DNA from 3 places in the Paenibacillus sp. FSL R7-277 genome. Region 1 is predicted to be linked to each of the others. Evidence: riboswitches for the same ligand, from Rfam matches in the RefSeq annotation. Region 1 holds a riboswitch; each other region holds the start of a gene.

Region 1 (8,136 bases):
TGCTGTTCAACCGGGGAGTGCTGGCGGCGGACGGAAGCCCGGATGAGATTAAGGCGAGACTGGTCAAGAAGTCGCTGTCCTTCCTGGCGTCCGGCGACCCGGCGCTGCTGCGCAGTCAATTGCTGGAGCTGCCAGCCGTGGAAGGCTGCTACGAGAAGGATGGACGGCTGCATGTGTCGACAGGGAATACGGATGAGGCGCTGCGGGCTATTTTCGTGAACGGGCTGGCCGTGCAGGATGTACGGATCGACCAGGGGAAGCTGGATGAAGCGTTCGAGCAATTGACCCTGAATCAAGCGGAGGCGGCAGTATGATGAACCCTATGATAGCCCAGTGCAAGGCAGAGCTGCTGCGGATTATCCGCAATCCCTATTATGTATTCTGGTCGCTGCTCATGCCGATTATGTTCTACTTCATCTTCACCCGGGTGGTGAATACGGGGACGGACGATACGAAGCAGTGGCAGGCGCATTATCTGATGTCGATGGCGGCCTTCAGCGTGATGGGCTCGGCGATTATGACCCTCGGCGTCCGGCTGGTGCAGGAGCAGACGCAGGGCTGGAATAGGTTTATCCGCATTACTCCGCTGCCGTCTTCGGTATATTTTTCCGGCAAAATGTTCGGTCAGAGCATCATGCATCTGTTCTCGGTTCTGTGTATTTTCGCAGCCGGGTACCTGATTAACGGGGTATCGCTGACAGCAGCGCAGTGGCTGCTTAGCGGACTGTGGCTGCTTGCGGGCTCTCTGCCTTTTCTGGCGCTGGGTACGATTATCGGGTCCATGAAGCGGGTGGATACGGCCAGCGGGGTGAGCAATGTGCTCTATATGGGGCTGGCGGTGGCCGGGGGCATGTGGATGCCTCTGGAGATTATGCCTAAGCTGATGCAGAAGATCGGACACTGGCTGCCGTCCTACAATTATGGAGATGGAGCCTGGGCGATTGTAGCGGGAGATTCCCCGTCGTGGAAGGCCGTACTGCTGCTGCTCGGTTACCTGGCTGTATTTATGTTATTATCGGTCTATATAAGGCGAAAACAGGAAGCGGTGTAATCCATGGTGGCACGTAAGCAGTTCCGGATATTTCCGAAAAGATTCGGCTTCTTCCCCTATATCTGGCTGTTCTATCTGGTGTTCCCGGTGCTGAATCTCGATGGCTACAGCGGCTATAAGCTGGTGTGGGGAGTGGCGCTGCTCCTGCTGTTCCTGGTGATTTACCGCCAGCTCTACTGGGCGGAAGAGAGAACGTATACGGCCTGGCTGGGGCTGCAGATGCTGATTATTGTCGTGCTAACCGTAGTCTATAGCCCCTACAACATGTATATGGGCTTCTTCACCAGCAACTTTATCGGCTGGTATACCGACTTGCGCCGGTTCAGACGGGCCTTGGCCATATTCACAGCTATGCTGATCGCGTTGGCTCTGCTGTCCCTGGATCAAATGTATAGCACGGGGGGATTGCTGTTCATGGTGCCCTTTGCGCTGATGATGCTGATTAGTCCCTTCGGTATCCGCTCCATGAACCGGCGGAGGATGCTGGAGAAGGAGCTGGATCAGGCCAATGAGGTGATTAGAGAGATGATCAAGCGCGAGGAACGGATGCGCATCGCCCGCGATCTGCATGACACGATGGGACACACGCTGTCACTGATTACCTTGAAGAGCCAGCTTATTGAGAAAATGGTGGTGAAGAACCCCGAGCGGGCGCAGGCGGAAGCCCGTGAGATCCAGCGGACCTCGCGGGCCGCGTTGCGCCAGGTGCGGGAGCTGGTCTCAGAGATGCGTGCAGTCTCAGTTGCCGAAGAGCTGGTTGAGGCAGCGGAGATGCTGCGCAGTGCGGAGATCGCGCTTGAAGTTGAAGGGGATGCAGCACTGCTAGGCGTATCCGCTCTGACGCAGAGTATTCTCAGCCTCTGCATCAAGGAGGGCGTGACCAACATCGTCAAGCACAGCCGTGCGGACCAGTGCCGGATCAGCATCGTAATGACACCCGGCGAGGTACAGATTACGCTGGAGGATAACGGCATAGGGGTAGATGCCTGCGGCTCGGAGAGCACGGATCGCCGGGACGGCAATGGCATGAAGGGAATGGGCGAGCGGCTGGCCCTGATTGACGGTTCACTGACGCTTGCCCAGAGACCCGGAGGGGGAACCCGGCTGACGGTGGTCACACCAAGAGTAGTTAAGGATGGAAAGGATGGGGAAACGGCATGATCAGCATCATAATTGCCGAAGATCAGCGGCTGCTGCGCGGCGCGATGGCATCGCTGCTCGATCTGGAGGAGGATATTGAGGTAGCGGGCGAAGCGGGAGACGGGGCGGAGGCGTTGGCTCTGATCGAGCGTGTCCAGCCGGATGTGTGTCTGATGGATATTGAGATGCCGCTGATGAGCGGTCTGGAGGTGGCCGAGCTGCTGAAGTCGCGGGGCTGCCGCACCAAAATCATTATCCTGACCACCTTCGCCCGTCCCGGTTATTTCGAGCGCGGGGTGAAGGCCGGGATTCAGGGGTATCTGCTGAAGGATGAGCCGGTGGATAAGCTGGCGGATGCCATCCGCCGCGTGATGGGCGGGGGCCGCGAGGTCTCCCCCGAGCTGGTGTTCGGCAGCCTGCGCGAAGAGAACCCGCTCTCGGACCGGGAGCGGGAGATTCTGAAGCTGGCTGCCGCAGGCCGCAGCGCCGGAGAGATCGCCGCGGCGCTCCACCTCTCCTATGGCACGGTCCGCAACTACATCTCGGAGATACTCAGCAAGCTTGCGGTCAAGACCCGGATCGAAGCCGTGCGGCTGGCGGAGGACAAGGGCTGGATGTAGGGCGGGGCGTGTGCGGAATGTAAGCGAAAAACCGATCACAATGGGACCGTGGGTAGCGCGAAGGCCAAATGTAAGCGAAAAACTGATCACAATGGGACCGTGGGTAGCGCGTAGGCCAAATGTAATCGAAAAACCGACCATAATGGGACTGGGTGCAGCTCGTGGTCCGAATATAATCGAAAAACCGACCATAATGGGACTGGAGGCAGCTCGTGGTCCAAATATAATCGAAAAACCGACCACATTAGGCTGGCGGGCACATAGCAAATAACCTCCCTACACGGGGAGGTTATACCGCCGGAGTGGTTACTTAGCTCTGGCTCTTCGCCTGCTCCTCGCGCATCCACTCTGAGAGCTGGCGCCGCATCCGGAGGAACTCCGGCGAATCGGCGATTTCTTCGCGGCGCGGGCGCGGGAACGGGACCTCCACGGTGTGGAGGACGGAGCCGGGACGTCCGGAGAAAACATAGATGCGGGTGGAGAGCAGCAGCGCCTCTTCAATGTTATGGGTGATGAACAGCACGGAACGGCGGTTCTCCTCCCACAGCTCCAGCAGCCAGCGCTGCATCTGCTCGCGGGTCAGCGCATCGAGCGCGCTGAACGGCTCGTCGAGCAGCATCAGCTCCTGCGGCGCGAGCATGGCCCGCAGGAAGGCGGCCCGCTGCTGCATGCCGCCGGACAGCATGTGCGGGTAGGCCCGCTCGAAGCCGCCGAGGCCGATCTTCGCCAGCCAGTGGCGCGCAGCCTCACGCGCCTCCCGCTGCGGGGCGCCTTGCAGCTCGCCGCCAAGCAGGACGTTGTCCAGCGTGCTGCGCCACGGGAACAGCGCGGGCTGCTGCGGCATATAGCTGATCTTGCCGCGCTGCCCGGTCACAGGGATGCCGTTCATGCGGACGGTTCCGGTATCCGGCAGCGTAAGGCCGCCGATAATGTGGAACAGCGTGCTTTTGCCGCAGCCGGACGGGCCGACAATGGAGACGAATTCCTGCGGCTCCACGGTCAGGGACACCTGATTCAGCACCTGTGTCTCCCGGCGGCGGTGCTTGAACGACTTGCTGATGCCGCTGACTTCGAGCGCAGGCGGCACACTCCGTGTACCCAGGCGTCCGTCTCCGTCCGCCTTCTCCAGTTCAATCCTCGTAAGCTCAGACACTTCGCGTAACCTCCTTCAGTTGATTATAAGTACTTCCGTGTTGGGATATCCTCCCGTGGCATTAAGCTTCCTTGCGCGGCTTCCAGCGCACCAGCCATCTCTCCAGGAGGGCAATGAGCGCGAATAATACGAGACTCAGCAGCACGATAATAGCGATGGCCACGAACATCCGGTCCGCACGGTAAGAGGACTTCTGCAGCAGCATATAGTAGCCGATCCCTTTGTCGGCGCCGATCCACTCGGCCACCACTGCGCCCATCACCGCATAAGTGGCGGAGATTTTGAGCCCGGAGAACAGGGAGGGCAGCGAGCCGGGAAGCTCCAGCTTGGTGAAGATCTGCCACTTGCCTGCACCGGCCATCTTCATATAATTCAGCATTACCCGGTCGCTTTGCGTCAGCCCGCCCATAGTCGCAACAGCCACAGGGAAGAAGCAGACGAGGGTGATCAGGATGATTTTGGGCAGCAGGCCGAAACCGAACCAGATAATCAGCAGCGGGGCAAGCGCAATGGAGGGCACATTCTGGCTGAGGATCAGCAGCGGATAGAGCGCTCGCTTGATCCAGGGCAGCAGATGCAGCAGCAAGGCGGTGAGCAGGCCGATGCCAGTGCCGACCGGGAAGCCGATCAGGGTCAACCGCAGCGTGGCGGCGGTGTGCTCCCAGATCCCGGAGGCGTTATTCTTCGTCTCACGCGCGATATCCGCGGGGCTGGGCAGCTGGTAAGCCGGGATGTCGAACAGCATGACCGATAGCTGCCATATCCCGACAAAAAAGAGGACCGCCACAAAGGGCGGCCACACTAGCTTCCAGGTGCTTCTCACGGCCGGTATTTCTCCGTCAGCTTCTCCATGCTGATGCCGCCCGGATTATGGGCGATCTTGATCTGTGAGATGACACTAGGACTGCCGGAAGCGATCAGCGCCTCATGCATATCACGCACAATATCCAGCAGCTCGGACAGCTCGCCTTCCATCGTGGTCTCCAGCGGATTCACCTGATGCTTCACGCCTGACTTTTGAATCACCTCTATAGCCTTGTCCACGTAAGGGATGGAATCCTCGTTGTTCGGTGTCTTCGGAATTACCTGAATGCTGAGCAGTGTATTAGCCATGATGAATCCTTCCTCTCCAAGTTAAGTATAAGATTCCCGCCATGCGGGTTCATTATGATTCCGGCAAAAATTCATTCGTAAACGTACTCTCCGCATCCAGCGGCTTATCCAGCAGCTTCAGGCCGTACATCCAGTCGGCGTAATTCTTCCAGATCTCAAGCTTCTGCTCACCCCAGCGCGGGGCGTCGTCCTTGTATTTCGGGCTAAGCCATTTCTGGCTGGCCAGCACCAGCTTGGGGTCCAGATCAGGTACAGCATCGGACAAGACCGTCGCGGCTTCTTCCGGGTTATCGATAGCGTACTGATACCCCTTGGACGTAGCCTTAAGGAAGGCCTTCACCACTTCAGGGTGCTCGGCGATCTCCTTCTCGCTGGTGGTCAGCACCGGTGTGTAGTAATCCAGCTGCGGCGCATAATCCTTAAGATAGAGCATATCCAGCGGCTCCCCGCGCAGCTCGGCTTCCACCCCGGTCCAGGCATAGAAGATCCAGGCGAAGTCAATATCCCGCTTCACGGCTGTGAAAAAGTCCGCTTCGCCGATATTCACCAGCTTCACCTTGGAGACATCCCCGCCTTCGGGGTCCATAATGGCTTTCATGGCAGCCTGCTCTGCAGGGGAGCCCCAGCCTCCGTACGTTTTGCCTTCAAAATCCTTCGGCGTCTTAATATTGCGGTCCTTCGGAGCCGCAAAGCCCGAGGTATTATGCTGAATGATTGCAGCAATCGACACCAGCGGCACATCCTGCAGGCGGGCCAGGGTCAGCGCCTCCTGGGCGCTGATGCCGAACTGGGCTTCGCCGGAAGTGACCATTGTATCCGACCCGGCAGCGCCTGGCTGTACAATCTGTACGTCAAGACCTTCCTCCGCGTAATAGCCCAGCTCCTTGGCTGCATACAGGCCGGTATGATTCGTGTTCGGCGTCCAGTCCAGGGCAATCTTGACCGGGGTCAGCGCCTTAGGTGCATCCGTGGGTGCAGCTGCGGTTGCATCAGGTGCAGCCGTACTGTTCCCGGCAGCAGGTGCACTGGCCCCCGCATTGCCGCTGTTGTTCCCGCCGCCACATCCCGCGACCGTGAGAACCAGCATGGAACTGAGCAGCAGCATTACTGTTTTTTTGACTCCCATTTCTCTTTCTCTCTCCTTCCAGCAACCCCTGGTCTTCAGAGCTTACAGAAACCCTATTCCTGTACATCCTTAGAATCAAAAAAGCGTCCCGAAGATCGGGACGCCAGTTACTTGCGTGAGGGGAATTCAGCTTCAGTACCGCTTAAGGCACTGTGCCGAATGAAGATTCCTACGCTGGCATTATCCAGATCAGGTATAAGGGTCAGTATCTTGTGGGATACAATCTCAGCCGGCCAATTCCAGCACCCCTGGTTCTATAAAGTTCACGGGTATTGCTATGTTCTTACGGTGTATTATAGACGGCAGCTTCGACATTGTCCACCCTCTGTGTCTTAATCCCTCGTATAATGCCGCTTCTTGCGGCGGCTGCGGATGCCGTTCCAGATCTCTCTCAGCGTTAAGCCGACACTGACGGTGATCCCCGAGAAGGTCAGGAACAGAGCCAGATACTCGAACACGGAGTACTCCAGCATTTTGCTCCAGTCAATCTGGCCCTTCAGATCCTCGATGACCTGATTCATCCCGTATATTCCGCTGATGACCGTAAATACGGTGAGCACCATCAGGAGCGTATCCCGCCGTTTGGCCTGGAATTTGTCCTGATACTGGAACAGGTCATTGAGGGTCATTTTCACCTCATCAAACAGGGCATCATTGCCATACACCTTACGCAGCTGAAAAAAAATCTCCCGCCCCTGCGACTGCGAAATCAGCTCCAGGAAGTAGAATTTGGCCGAGAATTTGTTGATCAGGAAGATCAGATTCTCGATCTCGTCGTTATCGTGGTTGATGCGCAGCCGGGAGTGGAGGTTGGCGAGCTTCAGCAGCACGATTTTATGAAAAATACTCAGCAGCATTCCGTAATAATATTCGCCGTACATCTGGCTGATCAGGCCTGCGGCAATCTCCGGCTTCGCCCGGCTCACGCAGCAGAAGGTCTGCTCATTGGTCATATAGTAGGTGTCCGGCCCCCAGCGGCTATAGCAATGCTCCCGGGTGTACTGCTTGATATAATCCGGATCACTTGCACTCATGTACGGGCTGCCGTCGATGGTCAGACCATCCACCTGAGAGGCACGGTAGAGCATTTCGACACTGATCTCTTCCTCGTCCTCAGGGAGATTAACGCCGTAGAAGGCCTGCACCAGCATTCGTTCATCGACGAAGAAGGGCAGGGTCTCGAAATAATTGCCATTCGTCTCCGCAGGATCGAGATACGGCTCCAGCCCGGCTGCCAGATGCCTGAACACGAAGTCCTCCACCCGGGCAAAAGACTTCTTATGACAATGGATGAAGGTATGCTCATCCTGAACGCTTACATCCTCCAGGTTGCGGAACCGGTCGGCGAATTCGAGCACCATGCTGAAGGGGAGATTCTCTTCCTCAATAGCCACTCTTACCGTCAGGAAGCCCAGCTCGAACGGGCAGAGGAACACATCGGTCGACAGCACGCGGAAGGGAACCGTCTGAAAGGGCATTTGCAGCCCGCACAGCAGATCACTCACCCGGGAAAAGCGGCGGAAGGAATCCCTGTCCTTCTCATGCGGAAACAAGACATGGGCGGCAAACGGAAGATAGCTGCGCTCCATTTTCTCATGGGATACACAGTGGTTCTCTCCGTAATAGGCATGCTCCAGTTCCTTGTTCTCAAGAAAAAAACGCGTAAATCCATCCTTCTGTAAACTCTCAATCAGCTCTTCATCGACCTCGGCCTTGATGGAGAAGGGGAAAATGAATTGCAGCAAGGCGGTATGCAGAGTGGGCTCAGAATGCAGTTCAGCCATGTGTGGGTTCCATCCTTATTCACAGAATATGGACCTTGTTGTATACAATTACCCGATTCTCCAGGCGGTTACGCTCAGCACGAATAACAGCGCGGCAAAAGCGGCCAAAAGTCCCGAGGTCTGGGCGATCTGCAGATGATCCATGGACC
Region 2 (8,136 bases), on a different contig from region 1:
GGTTGAAGCCTTCGGTAGATACGATCTCGGCACCGTTGTCTGTGGCGATTTTGCCGAGGTTGCTGGTGAGCGACTGGCCGGCTTTTTTACCCTTGAGATCAGCGAATGTCTTAATATCCTGATTATCCTCCGGCACGATCAGCACAGCCTTGGAGACAATATACGGATCGGAGAAATCATATTTCACTTTGCGCTCATCGGTGATAGAGACTTCATTGAAGATCACATCGAAGCGCTTCGCATCCATCCCGGCAAAAATCCCATCCCATTGCGTCTCAATGAACTCCGGCTTCACACCCAGGCGCTTGGTGACTTCTTCGGCGATCTCGACATCGAAGCCCGTCAGCTTGCCGTCTGCATCATGGAAGGTGAACGGTGCGTAGGTCCCTTCAGTTCCGATGCGCAGCTTACCGCTGGCTTTGACGGCTTCCAGGCTGTTCTGCTCCCCGGAAGCTGCACCCTCTGTAGCCGCAGCCGTAGGTTCAGCCGGAGTGTTGCCGCCCGTTGCTGTCTTGTCCGTATTGTTGCTTCCGCAAGCCGCAGCCGTGACCATGGTCAGGAGCAGCATAATAGTTAGACTTAGTTTTTTCATTCGATGAATCCCCTCTCGTATCTTCTTCTCTTCAGGCACCGTAATTAGTGACAAAATGAATCGTAACACCGGGGTGTTACCTCCGTCAATAACTTTTTCCGATTATATGCATCGGATTTATATTGTATTGATTTTCCATAGCTTAGCTTGCCCCAAATTCTGCTCCTGCATCAGGATATTCAGAACAGAAATCAACAAAAAAAAGCGACCCTCCGGCAAAAGGAGAATCGCTGCTCTATGGATGTTACAAGCTCTGCTTCTGTGTGGGCATAGCTATACGTGCATGATTTCCGGTGCCGCCTTTTCCTTGGAACGCTCAGCTCCGGAATGGCGGCCCCGCCGCAGCAGCAGTCCAAGGACCGCACCGCCAAGCGCGACAAACATCATAATGTGGAACGTGTCCGCGAAGCCTTGCGACAATACCGTCTGCTTAGCCAGCAGAAGCGCATCCTGCGAAGCGCCTGCGGTACTCTTTCCGGCAGCGGCAGCGGCCTCCTGCATCTCGGTACCGCGCGCCGTTGTTCTTGCCGTCAGAATCGTAACCAGCGTCGAGACGGCCAGCGAGGTAATTACCTGCTGCATCGAGTTCGTCAGCGAGGTTACCCGGTTCACCAGATGGCTTGGCGCCTTGTTGAGCAGATGCGTATTCATCGGCATCATCATCATACCCATTCCGGCCCCGCACATGATCAGCGGAAGGATCAGGTCGCGGCTCTGCGTGGTAAGATCCACATGGGAATACTGGAATAACGCACCGGAGACCAGACTGAGACCGCAGACCACGAGCCAGCGCACACCGATCCGGTCGAACAGTATTCCGGCAATTGGCATCATCAGCCCGGAAGCGATCGCTTGCGGCAGCAGCGTCAGGCCGGTATCAAATGCGCCGAAGCCGCGGGCCTGCTGCAGAAATTGCGGGAGCAGGAATAACGCGCCATATAAGCCGAACTGGGCAATCCACTGCACGATGATCCCTGTCGTGAAATCAACGGATTTCAGAATCCGCAGCTCCAGCAGCGGTGTCTTGGAGCGCAGTTCAGCGATGACAAAAGCGATCAGCGCCACAGCGCCCAGCAGCAGCCCGATCAGCGTCTTCTCAGAGGTCCAGCTCTGCGCGCCCTGGCTGACCCCGTAAGTGAGCGAAGCAAACGCCAGCGGGCCAAGAACCATACCGAGCTTATCCATGCCGGGCACGCTGTTCTTCGCCGCATTCGGCAGCTTGCGCAGTCCGATCAGCACAGCAATGATGCCAATCGGAATATTAATGAGGAAGATCCAGCGCCAGGAATGGTATTCAACCAGCCAGCCCGACAATACCGGACCAATAGCGGGTGCGAACAGGACGGGAATGCCCATAATCCCCATGACAACGCCAACCTTACTTTTGGGAGCCAGTCTGTACACATAGGCCATCCCGACAGGGAGCACACAGCCGCCGCCAAGTCCCTGAATGACCCGGAAAACAATCAGCCATTCGGCGCTGCTTGGTGTAGCACACAGAATCGAACCTATCGTAAACACAATTACCGCCGTCAGGAAGACCGTCTTGGCCCCGAACCGGTCAGACAGCCAGCCTGACAGCGGAATAACTGAAGCCTGAGCCAGCATATATCCGGTAACTACCCACTGCAGCGTATGCAGGTCCGTCTTGAAATCCACCACCAGCCTGGACAAGGCTACATTCATCGCCGTACTGTCCAGCACAACCATAAATACTCCGGCAATAATGGCCAGCAGCGGAACCAGAATGCTGGACAGCCGGAAATCGGCTTCCTGCTTCAAGGTCTGATCCATGTCTCTTCTCCTCCTGAGCTGTCCGCGTTCTACATTGACCTGCGGGCAGATTGTTCTATATAATGAGTGAACGGACAACTGTCCGTAAGTGCAATTCATAGTCTACGGACAATTGTCCGTTGTGTCAATTCTTTTATTTATTTTTCTGTAAATCGCTGATTTATTTCTGAAAGGGGTTCTCATGAAAAAGCCAGACACCGATGCTGCACAGCTCCCGCGCTCAGCTCCGCAAGCCAAAGAATCCGCTCCGCCCGAGTCCGCCGATCCTTATGTACAGCGGATTCTTGAAGCTGCACGCCAGTTGTTCACCGAGAGCGGACTTGAGGCAGTCAGCATGTACAGCATTGCCAAGCGGGCAGGCATAGGACAAGGCTCCCTGTACCGCCGCTTCACGGACAAGGGTGAGATCTGTTCTGCACTGCTGAAGGGCAGCGCAGATCAATTCCTGTCCGGGCTGGAGCAGCAGGTGGCTGCCAGTGCCGGTGAAGCTCCGGCTCTCGCTCAGCTGCAGAGCAGCATTGAGCAGATTGCCGATTTCATTGAGCAGTATGCTGAGCTGCTGAATATGATCAAAGCCGAGTTCACCGGTAAGAAGCAGCTGACCCAGTTTGAGCATCCTTTTTTTCAGCGGCTGGGGGTGATGATGACAGAGCTGCTGCAGCGTGCTGCGGAGGGCGGTGAGATTATTGACATTGATCCTGCCTTTGCGGCCACGGCCTTAATCTCTGTCCTCAGCCCAGATCTGTACCTGTATGAGCAAAAGCGGCACCACTCCTCCAAACTGGACATCTCCCGGGGCATCGTCACCTTGTTCGTGACCGGTCTGGCGAAGCGCTGACCGCCTGCTCTTTACAAGAGGGGAATTTGTGGTATATTAAGTAGCAATTACGAATTCAATAGCAATATTATTCACTAGGGGAGTCGGCCGACTGAGACGGAGCTTAAGCTCCGGACCCTTTGAACCTGATCTGGATCATACCAGCGGAGGGAAGTGGAGCAGAATGTATCAGTGGTTCCCGTCACAGGGCCGCAGCCGACTGTACCTTCCGCCCCATTCATTGCCTCCGGGAATGAATGGGGCTTTTTTGTGCTCCGCGCAGGTTCTATTTCAATCCGGGGAGGTTTCGTACATAGTCTTATGATCAACATTAGCAATCTATCCTATGCTTTCGGGACCGGTTCGTCCCGGACACCCGTCTTCTCAGAGCTATCCATGAATGTGCAGCGCGGCGAATTCATTTCTGTTGTAGGCGGAAGCGGATGCGGCAAAAGCACCTTGTTCAAAATCATCGCCGGCCTGCTGGAGCCGGACAACGGCAGGATTACGCTGAACGGAGCCGAGTCCGCTACAGCAGCGAAGAGGCTGGGCAGTGTGGCCTACATGCCGCAGCAGGATCTCCTCCTGCCTTGGCGGACCGTAATGGACAATTGTCTGCTGCCCTGGGAACTCAAGCGCAGCCGTCCCAAAGCGGCCGCCGTGGCCGAGATTCGTACCCTGCTGCAACGCTTCGGCCTAGAGGGAACCGAAGGGGCTTATCCCCAGGAGCTGTCCGGCGGGATGCGCCAGCGCGTGGCGGTCCTCCGCACCGTGGCGGCGGGGAATGACCTGCTGCTTCTCGATGAGCCGTTCGGGGCGCTCGATGCCATTACCAAGCGCTCACTGCAGCGCTGGCTGCTCGAGTTATGGGCGGAGCTGGACAAGACGGTGCTGTTCATCACCCATGATCTGGAGGAGGCTCTGCTGCTCAGTGACAGAATCTATCTAATGACGGGCAGTGGCGGCGGGATGCAGGAATTCCCAGCCGGTCTCCCCCGTCCGCGTCATCACAGTCTGAACTATCAACCGCAGTTCGCCGCCCTGCGCCAGGAATTGGAGCTGAAGCTATATGAGAACCGCCGCTCCTAGAAGATTGCTCCAGCATTACGGTCCGGCTTCCCTGCTCGCCCTGCTGACGCTTGCAGTCTGGGAGACTGTAGCGCGGCTGGGCCTGGTTCCTTCCTTCATTCTTCCGGCTCCGTCTGCGGTCTGCAAGGCCTTGCTGGAGGAACGCCGCCTGTTATTCGGGGTGCATCTGCCGGCTACACTGCTTGAGGTACTCACGGGCTTCGCACTGTCTGTGGTCTGCGGCTGCCTGCTGGGAGTCGCCATGCACCTGTTCAGTCCGCTGGCCAAGGCGCTGTACCCGCTGCTGATCATCAGCCAGACGGTTCCGCTGATCGCGCTCTCTCCCCTGTTCATCATGTGGTTCGGCTACACCCTATGGAGTAAGGTCGCCGTTGTCTTCCTGACCGCTTTCTTCCCGGTGGTCATCGGCACCTATGACGGCTTGTCCAAGAACACGGACGCCTACCGGGAGCTGCTGCTGACATATGGCGCGAACCGTTGGCAGATTCTCGGGAAGGTGGGCGTTCCGCTGGCCCTGCCCTCTTTTTTCTCCGGACTGAAGCTGTCGGCTGTGTACTGTGTGATCGGTGCAACCATCGGGGAATGGCTTGGAGGCAGCCAGGGATTGGGCTATTTCAGCCGCAGAATGGCAGGGAATCTCCAGAGTGCCAAGATGTTCGCCGCTGTTGTCTTGTTATCCGTGCTCGGTATCCTGCTGTTTCTGGCTGTCGCCGCACTGGAGAAGATTATTCTGAAGAAAAGAGGACGTTATTCATGACTACTATCCGCTATTTCCGTTATCTGCACCATGCGATTTCAAGGCCAACCGTTCTACTGTCTGCTCTGCTGCTCTGTATGCTGCCCGTCCTGGCAGGCTGCACCAATACGAACAGTCCGGCAGCCTCCGGCTCTTCGGCGGGGACTACAGCCACTTCTGAAGCTGGGACTGGAGCCGAAGGCGCAGTCCATAAGCTGACGATTATGCTCGACTGGTATCCCAATGCTGTCCACTCTTTTTTGTATGCGGCAGAGGCTGAAGGCTATTTCGCCGAGGAAGGTCTGGAGGTTGATATTCAGATGCCGGCCGATACCAATGATGCGCTGAAGCTTGTTGCTGCGGGAAAGGTGGACCTGGCACTCAGTTACCAGCCGCAGGTATTGATGGCACGGGGGGAGCAGATTCCGGTCAAGTCGATTGCCGCGCTGGTGCGCCACCCGCTGAATCATCTTATGGTAGCCGCAGACAGCGGCATTACCCGCCCCGGAGAGCTGTCCGGCAAGCAAGCCGGATATTCCTCCGTCCCGTTGTATGAAGCCATGCTGAACACGATGGTCAAAAGCGATGGCGGGGACCCTTCCTCCCTCAAGCTGGTGGATGTCGGCTATGAGCTGATTCCTGCTCTCTCCACCGGACGGGTGGATGGCATTATGGGCGGATTCATCAATCATGAGCAGCTGATTCTGGAGCAGCAAGGCCATCCGGTCCGCTCTTTCAATCCTGTGGATTACGGGGTCCCGGACTATTATGAGCTGGTGCTGGTCGCCAGTGAGCAAGGACTGCAGGATTCGCAAGGCTATTATCAGAAGTTCGTGGATGCGATCAGAAAAGGCCAGCAGTATGTAGCCGATCACCCGGATGAAGCACTGAAGCTTCTGCTTGCCCATCAGGAGGATACCGCTCCACTGGATGAAGCGATTGAGAAGCGCAGTCTGGAGATCCTGCTGCCGCTGATGGATGCCGGTTCCCAGCCCTTCGGCTATCAGGACAGCGCATCATGGGAGAAGGTGAACCAGTGGCTGAGCGAGAACGGTCTGCTGGCTGCCGAAGTGGATGTTAAGAATGCTTTTATTAATTTTTAATTACATCTTTCAGGAGGAATTCATATGTCTTATCTGTCCAAAGTACGCCAGGCGAATCCGCTGGTGCATAATATCACGAATATCGTAGTCGCTAACTTCACAGCTAATGGGCTTCTGGCCCTGGGAGCTTCGCCGTTCATGGCCGATGCCATTGAAGAAGTAGCGGATGTCGCCGCCATGTCCGGCGCGGTTGTGCTGAACATCGGCACACTGAATGAGGCTGCCATCGCTTCCATGATCGAGGCCGGGAAGGCTGCGAACCGCCACCATGTACCGCTCGTGCTTGATCCCGTTGGAGCCGGTGCTACCGCCTACCGCACGGATGTTACAGCTAAGCTGCTCAGTGAGCTACAGCTTACTGCGCTGCGCGGCAATGTGGCCGAGGTTGCCAATGTGGCCGGGGAGAGCTGGGCTAGCAAAGGCGTGGATGCCGGAGCAGGCGAGGGCGATGTAGTAGCTCTAGCCATTAAAGCAGCGCAGAAGCTGAACTGTGTCGTAATTATCACCGGCAAGGAAGACATCATTACAGACGGCAAACGCACTTATATCGCCAGCAACGGGCACTCCATCCTGACCCGGGTGACCGGAACCGGCTGCCTGCTCAGTGCTGTGGTGGGTGCATTTCTTGCCGTAAGCGGCGGGGAGGTGCTTGAGGCGGCTGCCGAGGCCCTCTCCTTCTACGGCGTGGCAGCAGAGCTTGCCGCTGAGGCGGCTGAAGCCCAAGGTCCGGGCAGCTTCCAGATTGGGTTCCTGAATCAATTGTCACTAGTGACCCCGGAGCAATACAGCAGCCGCTCACGGCTGAAGCTGCTCGAAGCCTAAAACGCCGCAAAGGAGGGGAAAAGATGACTAGCATACGCAAAGCGTTGACCATTGCCGGCTCTGACAGCGGCGGCGGGGCCGGGATTCAGGCGGATTTGAAGACGTTTCAGGAGCTGGGGGTGTACGGCATGTCTGCACTTACTGCACTCACCGCCCAAAATACTTTAGGAGTCCAGGGCGTCTATCCGATGGAGCCGGAGACCGTTGCAGCCCAGTTAGATTCGATCGGCAGTGATCTGCCGCCGGATGCCATTAAGACAGGGATGCTGTTCAGCAGTGACATTATCCGTGTGGTTGCCAGTAAAGTGCAGCAGTACGGCTGGCAGCAAAAGCTGGTGATCGATCCGGTCATGGTCGCCAAGGGCGGCTCACAGCTGCTGCTCCAGGAGGCAGTACAGGCGCTGATTACAAGCCTGCTTCCTCTCTCGCTTGCCATCACCCCCAATCTTCCAGAAGCAGAGATGTTGACAGGTATGAAGATTGAGAGCCGGGAAGACCGGGAACAGGCGGCAAGACTGCTTCATCAGATGGGACCCGAGTACATTATCTTGAAAGGCGGACATGACTCCTCAGGAGATGAGGCAGTGGATCTGCTCTATGACGGACGGGAATTCCAGTATATGTCCAGCCCGCGGATTGCGACGAAGCATACTCACGGAACCGGCTGTACCTTCTCGGCTGCGGTGACGGCGGGTCTTGCGCTGGGCCGCTCCATGCCTGAAGCCGTCCATACCGCCAAGGCCTTCGTTCAAGCGGCGATTGAGGATAGTCTGAATATCGGGGCCGGGCAGGGGCCGACAAATCATTTTGCTTATGGGAACCGGATGAGATCAAGGGGGATACCGCTATGACACGGATAGACATCGAGGATATGCGCAGACTGCTGAAGCTGTACTTCATTATGGGCAGTGTGAACTGCCGCCAATCACCCGAGGACACTTTAACCGCTGCTGCTGGGGGCATCACTCTGTTCCAATTCCGGGAAAAGGGTCCTGCTGCGCTCAAGGGTGCCGCACTGCTCCGTCTAGGGCAACAGCTCCGGCAGATCTGCCGGGCCTATAACATCCCGTTCATCGTGAACGATGATCTGGAGCTTGCCGCTGCGCTGGATGCCGATGGCATCCATGTCGGCCAGGATGACCTGCCTGCCCGGTTAATCCGGGAGCAGCTCGGTGAGCATAAG
Region 3 (8,136 bases), on a different contig from region 1:
GCGTGACCAGCCTTAATGATCTGCAGCGCCTGAACGTACATAGCGGCAGCGGAATCGGCGGGGCGATTGTGGGCAAGGCGCTGTATACCGGCAATATTAATCTGGGTGAAGCGCTGCAGACCCTGGGCCAATCCTCCGGATTGCGGTAAGTCTATACTAAGGAGGGGTCTTGGAATGTTGGCGAAACGGATTATTCCCTGTCTGGATGTGAAGGACGGGCGTGTGGTAAAAGGCGTGAATTTTGTGAATCTGCGCGATGCCGGAGATCCGGTGGAGCTTGCGGCGCTGTACGACCGTGAGGGAGCGGATGAGCTGGTATTCCTGGATATTTCCGCTTCTGTGGAAGGCAGGGCGACCATGATTGAAGTGGTGCGGCAGACGGCGGGTGAGATTGCCATTCCCTTCACGGTCGGCGGGGGCATCTCGACCCCTGATGATATGAAGCGGATTCTGCGTGCCGGAGCGGACAAGATCGGCATTAACACGGCCGCTGTAAATAACCCTCAGCTGATTTTGGAAGGGGCCCGTCACTTCGGCTCCCAGTGCATTGTAGTGGCGATGGATGCCAAATATAATGAGGCTTGGGGCGAATGGGAAGTGTATACGCACGGCGGACGTACGCCCACGGGTATCCGGGCCTTGAACTGGGCCAAGGAAGCGGAGCGGCTGGGGGCCGGCGAGATTCTGCTTACAAGTATGGACGCGGACGGGACCAAGGACGGCTTCGACCTGAAGCTGACGGCGGCGGTCAGCGACCTTCTGAGTATTCCTGTCATTGCTTCCGGCGGGGCCGGGAGAATTGAGCATTTCTATGATGTATTTACGGAAGGCCGGGCAGATGCCGGACTTGCGGCAACCATTTTTCACTATAAAGAGATTGCTATTCATGATCTGAAGGCTGATCTGAAGCAAAGAGGAGTAGAGATCCGATGAGCGAGGACAAGAAGGATATCGCACTAAGCCAGCAGGAGGCAGTGTCCGGCATCCGCTGGAATGAATCCGGCCTGCTGCCTGCAGTCATTCAGGATGCGCGCACCCTGGAGGTATTAATGTTCGCCTATATGAATCCTGAATCGCTGCAGCGCTCCCTTGCGAGCGGCCAGACCTGGTTCTGGAGCCGTTCACGCAGCGAGCTGTGGCATAAGGGGGGGACGTCCGGCAATACGCAGGCGATCACCTCGATCCATTACGATTGTGACAGCGATACGCTGCTGGTGAAGGTAGTGCCGGAGGGTCCGGCCTGCCATACCGGGGAGAACAGCTGCTTCTTCCGCGAGATTCCGCTCGATTCACCGGCAACCGTAACTGATACTGCCGGGGCTGCCGTGAATGCTGCTGAAGCAGAGAGCGGCCGGTTTGCGGTACTCGGGGAGCTGGAGCGTGTGATTGCCGAGCGTGAGGTGAACCGTCCTGAGGGGGCGTATACGACCTATCTGTTCGACAAGGGCGTGGACAAGATCCTGAAGAAGGTCGGTGAGGAAGCCTCCGAGACGATCATTGCCGCCAAAAACAAAGATAATGCCGAGCTGCGCCTGGAGGTCAGCGATCTGATCTATCACCTGCTCGTGCTGCTGCAGGAGCGCAAGCTTCCGCTGGATGAGATTCTTGAAGAGCTGAGCGCCCGCCATGAACGGCCGCGGCGGGACTAGGAGGGCACTTCAGCATGCACATCGATTATCATACCCATCATGAACGCTGCGGCCATGCGGTCGGGAAGCTGGAGGAGTATGTGCAGCGGGGCATCGCTCTGGGGCTTGAGCAGCTTGGGCTGTCGGATCATCTGCCGCTGATCCATGTCGACCCGGACCACTACTATCCCGAGATGGCTATGCCTCTTGCGGAGCTTCCGCGATATGTGGAGGAATGCCTTACGCTGAAGGAGCGCTACCGGGGCACGATTGAGCTGCGGGTCGGGCTGGAGGCGGATTATATTGAGGGATATGAGGAGCAGATCCGCGAGCTTTTGGCACCCTATCCGTGGGATTATCTGATTGGCTCGGTGCATTTCCTGGGAGAATGGGATATTACCGACCACCGGCAGACCCATGGCTGGGAAGGCCAGGATGTCATGGCGGTATACCGCCGCTATTATGATGCTGTACAGAAGTCGGCGTTATCAGGATTATATGATATTATAGGACATATGGACGTCATCAAAAGGTTCGGTTACGGACCCCGGACGCCGGAGGACCTGGCGGAGGCTAAGAAGCTTGAGCTGGATACGCTGAAGGTCATTGCCCGCAGCGGCATCGCGATGGAGCTGAATGCTTCCGGGCTGTCCAAGCCGTGCGCCGAGATGTTCCCGGCAGAGCATGTGCTTGTTCAGGCGCTTGAGCTGGGCATTCCACTCACGGTTGGCTCTGATGCGCATGATCCCATGAAGCTGGGAGACGGCTTAACAGAGGCCCGGGACATGCTCTGGCGCACCGGCTTCCGCGAACTGGCCGTCTTTGAAGGACGCCGCCGTACATCTGTTCCGTTCAGCGTATAAATTTATAATCCCAGGAGGGTACTATGCATCATCAATTACGGATTTTTTCCGGTTCGTCGAATCCGAAGCTTGCCGCTGATATTGCGGAGCGCCTTGGTGCGCCGCTTGGCCAGATTAAGCTGACCCGTTTCAAAAGCGGCGAGATTTATGTGCATTATGAAGAGAGCATCCGGAACTGCGACGTATTTTTGGTGCAATCCCTGGCTCATCCGATTAACGAGCTGTTTGTAGAGCTGCTGGTCATGATTGATGCCGCCAAGCGCGCATCGGCCAGAACGGTGAACATTATCGTTCCCTATTACGGGTACGCCCGGCAGGAGCGTAAGTCCGCACCACGTGAGCCGATCTCGGCCAAAATGGTCGCCGATGTGCTGACCACCGCCGGTGCAACGCGCGTAATTACGATTGATCTGCATGCCGCAGCCATACAGGGATTCTTCAATATTCCGGTCGATCATCTGACGGCGCTTGATCTGATTAGCGGTTATCTGAAGGTGAAGGGGCTTACCGATCTGGTCGTGGTCTCCCCGGATGCGGGACGAGCGTCCATGGCGGAGAAGCTGGCCAGCCGGCTGGATTCGCCGTTCGCCATCATGATTAAGAAGCGTCCGGCGCATAATGAATCGGTGATTACGCATGTCATTGGTGATGTGGAAGGCAGGACGCCAATCATTATAGAGGATCTTATAGATACCGGAACCACGATCGTCAATGTGGTGGAGGGCCTGAAGGAGCGGGGTGCCCGGAACAGTATCGTCTGTGCTACGCACGGACTGTTCTCCGGGGATGCGCTTGAGCGGATGGATCATCCCAATATCGACGAGATTGTCATTACCGATTCGATTGCCCTGCCGGACGAGCATTCCAGCAGATTCGCGGTGCTCTCGGTAGCTCCCATGCTGGCTGAGGCCACGCGTATTATCATCGAGGGCGGTTCCATAGATAAGCTGTTCAGAGACGCGGGGATTTAACTCCCGCGTCTTTTTTTGAGCTTTTCCCTCCCGTTAGCTCTCTCTCTGAGACTTGAGAATCTCGTTGCCACATGTGGTATACTGTGTGAAGAAGACAGCCGAGACCATAAATGGAAACGAACAGGTAAGGCTAGGGAAGCTGAAACAAGGGAGGTGCCTTGCTTCCATGATAGAGAGAACTTCAGAGAATGCCGCGGAGCACAGTAATGTCATTCCGGTCACTCTGGATGCCAATTTTTTCTTTGAAAGAGCCGTTCGGTCGCTGGACCGCTTTCAATATGATAAGGCATTAAGAAATTTTCGCAAAGCTGTTGAATATGAGCCGGATAATCCGGTGAATCATTGCAATATGGCGGGTATATTATCTGAGATGGGCAATTATACCGCATCTAACGAGATTCTTATCCATGTTCTGGAGAAAATCGACCCCGCTATGACGGAATGCCATTTCTACATGGCTAATAACTTCGCCAATATGGAAAGCTTTGAAGAGGCGGAGCGTTCGCTGGTCACTTACTTGGAAGAGGATGCTAACGGCGAGTTCATGACCGAATCCGAAGAACTGATGGAGCTGCTGCAATATGAGCTGAACCGGCCTGCTCCGCTGGTGCGTATCCGTAGCCGTGAGGGAGTCGTAGAGCATGACCGGGCGCGGAGTCTGCTGGAGGAGGGTAAGTTCCCTCAGGCTGTAGAGCTGCTGGAGGAGATCACTGCGGGTACCCCGGATTTTTTGGCTGCGCATAATAATCTGGCACTAGCTCATTTCTATATGGGCCGGTTCGCCAAGGCGAAGGAATGTCTGAATGAGGTGCTGAAGCAAGACCCCGGCAATCTGCACGCTCTGTGCAATATGGCCATCTTCCTGCAGTATGCAGGAGATAAGGAACAGCTTGAAACGCTGCTCGGTATGCTAGAAGCAACGGTGCCGTTCCATCAGGAGCATGTATTCAAAATGGCTACAACCATGGGTATCCTGGGCCGGCACGCTGCCGCTTACAGCCATTTCCGCCGTCTGCTGAAGGACGAGGAGGTCGCCGGAGACGCCGGGCTGTATCATTACTGTGCCGCGGCGGCAAGCAATAGCGGAAGACATGATGAGGCACTGCGCTGCTGGAGACAGGCAGCCAAGCTGGACCCTGCTTCCGCTGTCCCTGCGTTCTTCCTGTCCCAGCTCCAGCAGGCCCGGGCAGAAGGACACCCTATGCCTGCTGTCAGCTATAACTATCAGCTGCCCTTCCAGGAGCAGCTGAAGCAGTGGAAGGGCAATACAGGCAGATTCACTGAAGAAGTGCGGAATAATCCGCTGCTGCGCGCCTCGTTCTTCTGGGCGCTGCGCTACGGCGATTCCGCTACGAAGCTTCAGGTGACCGAGGCTCTCCGCTGGATTGAGGACGAGGAGATGTCCGAGGTACTGCGCGGAGTTCTGGAGCAGGAGCCACTGCAGGAGGACCGCCTGCAGGAGGCGGCATTGTTCAGCCTTCAGCGGCTGATCGGGGAGAACCTGAATGAAGCCGGCGGCTCGCCCGGCGAAGAGCAGGAGCCTGCGGCTGCTCCCGGACCCAAGGGGATGCTGCCCGGAACCGGCGGCTTATCGCCGTCCACTACCCGCATTTGAAGCAATTGCTGTTGTAAGAACACCTACTTGTAAGGAGGCCAATGTAATGTACAAAACGATTGTAATCGGAACAGGCCCGGCCGGGCTGACTGCCGCGATTTATCTGGCGCGTGCGAACCTGAGCCCGCTGGTCATTGAAGGCTTGCAGCCGGGGGGACAACTGACAACGACGACAGAAGTGGAGAACTTTCCAGGCTTCCCTGAAGGGATTCTGGGTCCGGACCTGATGGACAATATGCGCAAGCAGGCGGAACGCTTCGGCGCTGAATTCAAGAATGGCTGGGTGGAGTCGGTGGACTTCTCACAGCGTCCGTTCAAGGTAACAGTGGACGGAATGGGTGTACTGGAAGCGGAGTCGGTTATTATTTCAACCGGGGCCTCTGCAAGATATCTGGGCATTCCGGGCGAGCAGGAGAATGTGGGACGCGGGGTCAGCACCTGTGCGACCTGTGACGGCTTCTTTTTCCGTAATAAAAAGATTGTCGTCGTCGGCGGCGGAGACTCCGCTATGGAGGAAGCCAGCTTCCTGACCCGCTTTGCGTCCAGTGTAACGCTGGTTCACCGCCGTCCCGAGCTGCGGGCCTCGAAGATCATGCAGGACCGGGCGCGTGACAACAGCAAGGTAACCTGGGCCTTGAACCGCACACCGGTTGAAGTAACGGTAGGAGAGACCGGAGTGAAGGGCCTTACGGTGCTTAACAATGAGACAGGTCTGACAGAATTGGTGGAGGCAGACGGCGTGTTCGTAGCGATTGGACACACACCGAACACAGCCTTCTTGGGCGGGCAGATCAATACGGATGAGAATGGCTATATCGTGGTGAATCCGGGTACCACCGAGACCAACATCCCGGGTGTATTCGCCTGTGGCGATGTACAGGATACACGTTACCGTCAAGCGATATCGGCAGCGGGAACCGGCTGTATGGCCGCTATGGATGCCGAGAAGTTCCTGGAAGGCACGATGGTGCACGACTGGAGCGAATCGCTGGACAAATAACGGGTTTACAAGAATTACCCATACAGGTAAAATGTATTTAATTAGATAAGATACCCACTAGGGGAGCCTGAATAGGCTGAGACGGGAAAATTGAATTTCCGGACCCTTGAACCTGATCTGGATCATACCAGCGTAGGAAAGTGGAGTCGGACCTTTTTTGAATACAGTCTTATTTGGCTGTTCCTTTAATAAAGCCGCTCCAGGTGGAGCGGCTTTTTGACTTGCAGGAATCTATAGATTCTTCAGCTCAATCTGCTGCGTGACCTCTTATCTGATGAGTGTACAGAGCGAAGAGGAGGAGATTGAAATGACAGGAAGTAAAAACGAAGAGGTGGATCTTTCGGGATTCCCCGCAAGCCGTAAAGTGTATGTGGAGGGCTCACGCCCGGATATCCGGGTTCCGATGCGGGAGATCAGCCTCAGCAGAACCGAAGGCGTTGCCGGGGAAGAGGAAAATGCTCCGCTGCGTGTCTATGACACAAGCGGTATGTACACGGATGCCGCGGAGGAGACGGACATTCGGAGGGGGCTGCCGCCGCACCGTTCAAGCTGGATCGCGGAGCGTGGCGATTCGGAGGAGTACACCGGAAGAGCCGTCCGGCCGGAGGATAACGGAATGCGCAGAGAAGGGGCTGCCGCAGAAGCTTATCCAGGACTGCGCAGGAATCCCAGGCGGGCCTATGCAGGAGGCAATGTGACCCAGCTGCATTATGCAAGGCAAGGGATCATCACACCGGAAATGGAGTATATTGCGATCCGGGAGAATATCCGGCCGGAGTTCGTAAGGGATGAGGTGGCTGCGGGCCGTGCTATTATTCCGGCCAATATCAATCACCCGGAGAGTGAGCCGATGATTATCGGCCGTAACTTCCTGGTGAAGATCAATGCCAACATCGGAAATTCGGCGGTCACTTCTTCTATTGAAGAGGAGGTGGAGAAGATGCGGTGGGCGACCCGTTGGGGGGCTGATACCATCATGGATCTCTCCACCGGCGCTAAGATCCATACCACCCGGGAGTGGATTATCCGCAATTCTCCTGTGCCGGTCGGGACAGTGCCCATATACCAGGCGCTGGAGAAGGTGAACGGTATAGCCGAGGATTTAACCTGGGAGCTCTATCGCGACACGCTGATCGAGCAGGCGGAGCAGGGGGTGGATTACTTCACCATTCATGCCGGGGTGCTGCGGCGCTATATTCCGTTCACTGCCCGGAGAATGACCGGCATCGTATCCCGGGGCGGATCGATTATGGCTGCCTGGTGCCTGGCCCATCAGCAGGAGAACTTCCTGTACACACACTTCGAAGATATATGTGAGATCATGAAGATGTATGATGTGGCCTTCTCGCTGGGGGATGGCCTGCGTCCCGGCTCTATCGCTGATGCCAATGACGAAGCTCAGTTCGCCGAGCTGGAGACGCTGGGAGAGCTGACGGCGCTTGCCTGGAAGCACGATGTTCAGGTTATGGTAGAAGGTCCGGGCCATGTGCCAATGCACAAGATCAAGGAGAATATGGACAAGCAGCTTGAGATTTGCCACGAAGCCCCTTTCTACACCCTCGGTCCGCTAACTACGGATATTGCACCCGGCTATGATCACATCACGTCGGCCATCGGGGCAGCGATAATCGGGGGCCTTGGAACGGCAATGCTGTGTTACGTTACACCTAAGGAGCATTTAGGCCTGCCTGACAAGAATGATGTGCGCGAAGGCGTCATTACCTACAAAATTGCTGCACATGCCGCAGACCTCGCCAAGGGACATCCGGGTGCGCAGGACCGGGACAACGCGCTGTCCAAGGCGCGGTTCGAGTTCCGCTGGCGCGATCAGTTTCATCTCTCCCTGGACCCGGAAAGGGCGCAGGCGTATCATGATGAGACCCTGCCTGCGGAGGGGGCAAAGCAGGCGCATTTCTGCTCGATGTGCGGCCCTAAATTCTGCAGCATGCGGATTTCGCATGATATCCGGAATTCCCATAGATGGAGCCAATCACTGTAACTTAGCTGCATGACCTAATCTATATGTAGGTACGTTGTTCATGGCCGAGAGGCCGTGATT

The links. Region 1 has a riboswitch for thiamine pyrophosphate ahead of C173_RS31160 (ABC transporter substrate-binding protein). Riboswitches for the same ligand answer to the same signal wherever they lie in the genome.
Region 2: linked by a shared signal. The riboswitch ahead of C173_RS23450 (ABC transporter ATP-binding protein) and the one ahead of C173_RS31160 (ABC transporter substrate-binding protein) in region 1 are both predicted to bind thiamine pyrophosphate.
Region 3: linked by a shared signal. The riboswitch ahead of thiC (phosphomethylpyrimidine synthase ThiC) and the one ahead of C173_RS31160 (ABC transporter substrate-binding protein) in region 1 are both predicted to bind thiamine pyrophosphate.

What each region holds. Positions count from the first base shown of each region.
Region 1 covers NZ_ASPX01000119.1:71,039-79,174, reverse strand. Annotated here, with positions in the region: gene C173_RS31195 (ABC transporter ATP-binding protein) at 1-314, shown strand, start outside; gene C173_RS31190 (ABC transporter permease) at 314-1,051, shown strand; gene C173_RS31185 (sensor histidine kinase) at 1,055-2,212, shown strand; gene C173_RS31180 (response regulator transcription factor) at 2,209-2,811, shown strand; gene C173_RS31175 (ABC transporter ATP-binding protein) at 3,122-3,946, opposite strand; gene C173_RS31170 (ABC transporter permease) at 4,026-4,787, opposite strand; gene C173_RS31165 (thiamine-binding protein) at 4,784-5,077, opposite strand; gene C173_RS31160 (ABC transporter substrate-binding protein) at 5,130-6,203, opposite strand; TPP riboswitch at 6,353-6,463, opposite strand; gene C173_RS31155 (hypothetical protein) at 6,536-7,987, opposite strand; gene C173_RS31150 (MFS transporter) at 8,036-8,136, opposite strand, start outside.
Region 2 covers NZ_ASPX01000080.1:302,959-311,094, forward strand. Annotated here, with positions in the region: gene C173_RS23435 (amino acid ABC transporter substrate-binding protein) at 1-592, opposite strand, end outside; gene C173_RS23440 (DHA2 family efflux MFS transporter permease subunit) at 866-2,386, opposite strand; gene C173_RS23445 (TetR/AcrR family transcriptional regulator) at 2,568-3,224, shown strand; TPP riboswitch at 3,291-3,393, shown strand; gene C173_RS23450 (ABC transporter ATP-binding protein) at 3,525-4,292, shown strand; gene C173_RS23455 (ABC transporter permease) at 4,273-5,049, shown strand; gene C173_RS23460 (ABC transporter substrate-binding protein) at 5,046-6,131, shown strand; gene thiM (hydroxyethylthiazole kinase) at 6,150-6,953, shown strand; gene thiD (bifunctional hydroxymethylpyrimidine kinase/phosphomethylpyrimidine kinase) at 6,977-7,804, shown strand; gene thiE (thiamine phosphate synthase) at 7,801-8,136, shown strand, end outside.
Region 3 covers NZ_ASPX01000045.1:15,059-23,194, forward strand. Annotated here, with positions in the region: gene hisA (1-(5-phosphoribosyl)-5-[(5-phosphoribosylamino)methylideneamino]imidazole-4-carboxamide isomerase) at 1-149, shown strand, start outside; gene hisF (imidazole glycerol phosphate synthase subunit HisF) at 175-933, shown strand; gene hisIE (bifunctional phosphoribosyl-AMP cyclohydrolase/phosphoribosyl-ATP diphosphatase HisIE) at 930-1,649, shown strand; gene hisJ (histidinol-phosphatase HisJ) at 1,664-2,491, shown strand; gene C173_RS15625 (ribose-phosphate diphosphokinase) at 2,515-3,462, shown strand; gene C173_RS15630 (tetratricopeptide repeat protein) at 3,629-5,077, shown strand; gene trxB (thioredoxin-disulfide reductase) at 5,124-6,077, shown strand; TPP riboswitch at 6,127-6,233, shown strand; gene thiC (phosphomethylpyrimidine synthase ThiC) at 6,385-8,076, shown strand.